One region of the Streptomyces sp. NPDC054841 genome, then DNA from elsewhere that is predicted to be linked to it. Evidence: riboswitches for the same ligand, from Rfam matches in the RefSeq annotation. Region 1 holds a riboswitch; the other holds the start of a gene.
What was found. A riboswitch is a leader RNA that binds a small molecule or an ion and turns the genes downstream of it on or off. The one in region 1 is predicted to bind S-adenosylmethionine.

Region 1 (3,202 bases):
TCTGCAACAGGTCAATCGGACGAGAATTCTGGGCAGGGCCGAAAGGACGATCCCCTTGAATTCACTGGTTTCCCGGGCAAGTCGGGCCCACCAAAGCGCGCATAAGCCGCATCGAAGTCGAACACTTTGGCTGCTTCTTGTCGCGCTCGGGCGCATTCTCATATGCGTCTGGCACAAGCAGTGGAGGGGACTTCCCAACTCTACCGCGCTCAACCATGCAGAATTGCCCCCTCCGCTTAGCTTGCGGAGGGGGCAATTCTGTTAACAATGCGTGGCGATCACGGCTCCGGCACGGCGCCCGACGGTCAGCCTCCGGAACTGTGCCGGATGGTCAGCCTCCGTGCCGGATGGTCAGCCTCCGGCACTGCGCTGAATGGTCAGCCTCCGGCGACGGCCGGGATGATCGAGACGCCCGCGCCGTCCGGCGTGGCCGTCTCCAGGCCCTGCTCGAAGCGGACGTCGTCGTCGTTGACGTACACGTTCACGAAACGGCGCAGCTTGCCCTGGTCGTCGAGAACCCGCGCCGCGATGCCCGCGTGGTTCTTCTCCAGGTCGGCGATGACCTCGGCGAGGGTCACGCCCTCCGCCGGGACCTCGGCCTGGCCGCCGGTGTAGGTGCGGAGGATGGTGGGGATGCGGACGTTGACGCTCATGCGAGGCCAGCCTCTCGGAAAGAGTCCAGGTTGGGGCGGATGACAGCGGACATACCCGTCGTGGGGGCCACCGCGTCGAGGGTCTTCAGGCCGTCACCCGTGTTGACGACGACCGTGGTGAGGGACGGGTCGATGACGCCTGCCTCGATCAGCTTCTTCGCCACGCCGAGCGTCGTGCCGCCGGCGGTCTCCGTGAAGATGCCCTCCGTGCGGGCCAGCAGCTTGATCGCGTCCACGATCTGCTCGTCGGTGACGTCCTCGACGGCTCCGCCGGTGCGCCGGCAGATGTCCAGGACGTACGGGCCGTCGGCCGGGTTGCCGATCGCCAGGGACTTCGCGATGGTGTCGGGCTTCTGCGGCCTGACCACGTCGTGGCCGGCCTTGAAGGCCACGGACACCGGGGAGCAGCCCTCGGCCTGGGCGCCGAAGATCTTGTAGGGCCTGTCCTCGACGAGGCCCAGCTTGATCAGCTCCTGCAGACCCTTGTCGATCTTGGTGAGCTGGGAGCCGGAGGCGATGGGGATGACGATCTGGTCGGGGATCCGCCAGCCGAGCTGCTCGCAGATCTCGTACGCGAGCGTCTTCGACCCCTCGCCGTAGTACGGGCGCAGATTGACGTTGACGAAGCCCCAGCCCTCGCCCGCCGGGTCGCCGATGAGCTCGGAGCAGAAGCGGTTGACGTCGTCGTAGTTGCCCTCGATACCGACGAGCTCGCCGCCGTAGACGGCGGCCATGACGACCTTGCCCTGCTCCAGGTCGTGCGGGATGAACACGCAGGAGCGGAAGCCGGCCCGGGCGGCGGCGGCGCCGACCGCGCCCGCCAGGTTGCCGGTGGAGGAGCAGGAGAGCGTGGTGTAGCCGAAGGCGCGGGCGGCCTCCAGGGCCTGGGCGACGACCCGGTCCTTGAAGGAGTGCGTCGGGTTGCCGGAGTCGTCCTTGACGAAGAGCTTGCCGGTGTCGACGCCCAGCTCGCGGGCGAGGTTGTCGGCCTTGACGAGCTTGGTCCAGCCCGGGTTCAGGTTCGGCTTGCTCGCCACGTCGGCGGGGACGGGGAGCAGCGGCGCATAGCGCCAGATGTTCTCGGGGCCGTTCTCGATCCGCTTGCGCAGGGCTTCCGGGTCGCCGCTCGGCAGGTCGTACGCGACTTCGAGCGGCCCGAAACAGATCTCGCAGGCGAAGATCGGGCCGAGCGCGAACCGCTCGCCGCATTCGCGGCAGGAGAGCCCGGAGGCGGGGCCGAGATCAACAGAGTCGGTGGTGGTGGCAACGGTCTGCACAGCCATGGAGGCGAGGCCCTTTCTCCTCATCTTCCTCGCGGCGCATCTCGCCACGAGACGGAATTGGCACCTTCCCTAGCCGGGGCCCCGCGCGAGTGTCGTATGACGTGCGACGAGAACCGGCTGGAGGGTTGCCGGGGCTTCAACGGGCCGTGTCCCTCTGCCCCTCTGGATGAGCGGTATTCGGTTGTTCGCGAGAGGACCCCCGACATGCGACGGCCGTTCGCGTTGTTCAAGACTGTAACCGAACCCCCGGACGCTTGAGATGGTCGTCCGATCCGCGAGATGGAGATCACGTGCTGGAAGAGGTGGAGCGCTGGCTGGCCCGGCGGTCCTGGTCGGTGGCGGACCGCCCCCTGGACCAGCTACTGGCCGCCAAGCAGAGCACCACGGTCAGCGTGGTGCTCCCTGCTCTGAACGAGGAGGCGACGGTCGGGGAGATCGTCGCCGTGATCCGGCGCGAGCTGATGTCGGAGGCGGTCCCGCTCGTGGACGAGCTGGTGGTCGTCGACTCGGGGTCGACGGACCGTACCGCCGAGGTCGCCGCGGCGGCCGGGGCACGCGTGGTGCACCGGGACGCGATACTCCCGCGCATACCGGCGCTGCCCGGCAAGGGCGAGGTGCTGTGGCGCTCGCTGCTGGTGACCGGCGGCGACATCGTCTGCTTCGTGGACGCGGACCTGAGGGAGTTCTCCGCGGACTTCGTCTCCGGGATCATCGGCCCGCTGCTGACCGAGCCGGACGTGCAGTTCGTGAAGGCGATGTACGAGCGGCCGCTCGGGACCACCGATGTCGACGCGCCCGCCTCCGGCAGGACCGGGCAGGGCGGCCGGGTGACGGAGCTGGTGGCGCGGCCGCTGCTCAATCTGCACTGGCCGCAGTTGGCCGGGTTCGTCCAGCCGCTCGGCGGTGAGTACGCGGCGCGGCGCTCGCTGCTGGAGCGGCTGCCGTTCCCGGTGGGGTACGGGGTGGAGCTCGGGCTGCTGGTGGACGCGCTGCACACGGTGGGCCTGGACGCGCTGGCACAGGTGGACGTGGGCGTACGGCTGCACCGGCACCAGGACAGCCAGGCGCTGGGCCGGATGGCGGCGGCGATCTACCGTACGGCCCAACTGCGGTTGTCCCGGGGTCATCTGGTGCGTCCGGCGCTGACCCAGTTCGAGCGCGGCGAGGACGGGTTCGTACCGCGGACCCATCCGGTGGACACCGAGGAGCGGCCGCCGATGGTGGAAATCCCCGAGTACGCGGAGTATGCGAAGCGGGCCGGGCGGC
Region 2 (3,202 bases), on a different contig from region 1:
GCACTCGCCCGGGTCCTGCGGGTCGCTGCCGAGCAGGGTGCGGACCAGCGGGTGGGCGCAGAAGAGGCCGTCCCGTACGCCGATGCCGTACTCGGCGGACAGCGCGGCGGCGAAGTGGGAGCTGTTCCAGCCCTCCACCACGAAGGAGATGACACCGACGCGCGGTGCGTCGTCGCCGAACAGCGACAGGATCTTGACTTCCGGCACCTCCGCCAGGCCCTCGCGGACCTTCGCGATCAGATGCCGCTCGCGCGCGACGAGCGCGTCGAAACCGGCTTCCGTCAGCGCCTTGCACGCGGACGCGATCGAGTAGACGCCGATGACGTTCGGCGAACCGGCCTCGTGGCGGGCGGCGGTGGTGTGCCAGTCCACTTCCACGCCACCGTCGTTGCGTCGCGCGACCTTCTTCGAGGCACCGCCACCGGCCAGGTACGGCTCCGCCTTCTGCAGCCAGTCCGCGCGCCCGGCGAGCACACCCGAGCCGAACGGGGCGTACAGCTTGTGCCCGGAGAAGGCGACCCAGTCGACGTCCAGGTCCTTCACCGAGACGGGGTGGTGCGGCGCGAGCTGCGCGGCGTCCAGCACGATGCGCGCGCCGTGGGCGTGGGCGGCGGCCGTGAGTTCGCGTACCGGCCAGAGCTCCCCGGTGACATTGGACGCGCCGGTCACGCAGACCAGCGCGGGGCCGTAGGGGTCACGGTCGGCGAGGGCCAGCTCCAGGGTTCGCACCGCCTCGCCCGGCGTGCGCGGCGCGTCGAGGTACGTCACGCGGGCGTCCCTCCACGGCAGCAGCGAGGCGTGGTGCTCGGTCTCGAAGACGAACACCTGGCAGTCGGCGGGGAGTACGGCGGCCAGCAGGTTGAGCGAGTCGGTGGTCGAGCGGGTGAAGACGACCTGGTCGCCGTCCCGGCAGTCGAGGAACTCGTGCACCGCCACACGGCTGTTCTCGAACAGGTCCGTGGAGAGCTGCGAGAGATACCCGGCGCCGCGGTGCACGCTGCCGTAGTACGGGGCGTACGCGGCAACGTCGTCCCACACCCGCTGCAGCGCCGGCGCGCTCGCCGCGTAGTCGAGGGCGGCATACGTGACCTCGCCGCCGGTCACGAGCGGCACGGTGACGTCCCGGCCGAGTACCGGCAGCGGGGCGGCACAGCAGGGGTCGGCGTCGGTGGCGACGACAGCAGAGGGGGCGGGGGCGGTGACAGCAGAGGGGGCGGTGACAGTGGCGGCGGCGGTGGCAGTGGCTTCGGCGGTGTTCGGGCATGCGGACATGGCGGTATCTCCCGGCAGGAAAAGGCGAATCGGCTTCAAGAACCCGTGCGGCAGCGGCCCAACCGGCGCTCCGCGTACGGGGGTTGCCTCGACGCACGGCGGTCACCGTACGGAGGGAATTGAAGTGAGGGGCTTCGCGCCCTATCGCATTCGCTTGCTCACGAGACTGCTCCCTTGAGGACCAGGACCCCAGGGGTTGCAAGGGGTCCGCGCTTGCCGCGGACCTCGCTGCCCACGGCCTGGTCTTCACCCGGGGCACCCCGCCACGGACGGAGGGTTGCCGGACAGCGGGCCGGGGCCGTAATCGCTGTCACTCATGACCTGTCGCGAAGCTATGCCAGCTGATCGCCCTCGCGCAACTCGTGTCCGGATACCGGGACGTCACTCGCCCGCGACTTCACCGCGACTTCCCGGCAGCTCCCCACGGCCCCACGACTCGCCATGGCTTCCCGCACGCAAGGGTGCGGGGCCCGTGCCCGCACAGACCCCGCACCAGCACGCCCGCCGCCGGGCGTTACGCGTTGCTCACCGCCACCCAGCGGTCCAGCGCCTGCTTCGCCGCCCCGGAGTCGATGGACTCCGCGGCCTTCGCGATCCCGGCCCGGAGTTGCTCCACCAGAGTGCCCCCGCCCGGCTCCAGCGCGGCCAGCGCCGCCGCCGAGTTCAGCAGGACCGCGTCCCGCACCGGGCCGGACTCACCGGCGAGGAGCCGGCGGGCGACATCCGCGTTGTACGAGGCGTCCGCGCCGCGCAGCGCTTCGACCGGGACCAGCTCGATGCCCACGTCCCGGGGGTCGAAGGCCTCCTCGCGCACCGCGCCGTCCCGGACGATCCACACCCGGGAGGTCGCGGTCGTGGTGAGCTCGTCCAGGCCGTCATCACCGCGGAAGACGAGCGCGCTGGATCCCCGCTCGGCGAGCACTCCGGCCATGATCGGCGCCATCCGGGCATCGGCGACGCCCGTGGCCTGGGCCTTCACCCGGGCGGGGTTGGTGAGCGGCCCCAGGAAGTTGAACGTCGTACGGATTCCGAGCTCCTTGCGCGCAGCGGCCACATGCCGCAGCGCGGGGTGGAACTTCACGGCGAAGCAGAAGGTGATCCCCGCTTCCTCCGCGACCTCGGCCACCCGCTCCGGCGTCAGTTCCAGATTGACGCCGAGCTTCTCCAGGACGTCCGAGGCGCCGCTCGCGCTGGACGCGGCACGGTTGCCGTGCTTGACGACCTTCGCGCCGGTGCCGGCCACGACGATCGCGGACATCGTCGAGATGTTGACGGTCTTCGCGCCGTCGCCGCCGGTGCCCACGATGTCGACGGTCGCCCCTGGGACGTCGATCACCCGAGCATGGGCGTACATCGTTCGTACGAGACCGGAGATCTCCTCGACCGTCTCGCCCTTGGCCCGCAGCGCGACGGCGAACCCGGCGATCTGGGCGTCGGTGGCCTCGCCCCGCAGAATCCGGTCCATGGCCCACGCGGTGGCTTCCGCGCTCTGGTCGCGGCCGTACAGCAGGGAGTCCAGTACCCCGGGCCAGGAAAGGCCCGCCGCGGTAGTGCCTCCTGCGGGGGTCACAGCGCTCATGGTCGCTCCTGGGTCCGTACGTATAGGAATGCCACCACCCTATCGAGCGCGGGGGGACGGCAAAGAGCCCCGTCCATCGAGTGGACGGGGCTCCTGCCGTGGCGATCGCTGCGATCAGTGGGTGGGATCAGTGGTGGCCGTGGCCGCTCGTGATCTCCTTGAACTCCTCGGCGGTCGGCTTGGGAATCTGGTTCCCCTCGCCGTAGTAGCCCTTGCTGAGCCTCGCCCGGAGCTTCTGCGTGAGCGGCACCTTGCGCTCGACACCGTTCTCGTCGACCGTCGGGCCGATCTCGAGCGGCTCGTACTGCTCGTGCGCCGTGAGCGTGTGCAGGGCCTCCTGCGTCAGCGGCT

Region 2: another riboswitch for S-adenosylmethionine. It lies ahead of ACWGI8_RS25485 (aminotransferase class V-fold PLP-dependent enzyme); the one in region 1 lies ahead of thrC (threonine synthase).

Annotation. Positions count from the first base shown of each region.
Region 1 covers NZ_JBSGZO010000072.1:21,370-24,571, forward strand. The annotation lists gene ACWGI8_RS13185 (MoaD/ThiS family protein) at 378-653, opposite strand; gene thrC (threonine synthase) at 650-1,960, opposite strand; SAM riboswitch class I at 1,954-2,109, opposite strand; gene ACWGI8_RS13195 (glucosyl-3-phosphoglycerate synthase) at 2,227-3,202, shown strand, end outside.
Region 2 covers NZ_JBSGZO010000213.1:275-3,476, forward strand. The annotation lists gene ACWGI8_RS25485 (aminotransferase class V-fold PLP-dependent enzyme) at 1-1,272, opposite strand, end outside; SAM riboswitch class IV at 1,477-1,594, opposite strand; gene trpD (anthranilate phosphoribosyltransferase) at 1,787-2,851, opposite strand; gene qcrB (cytochrome bc1 complex cytochrome b subunit) at 2,979-3,202, opposite strand, start outside.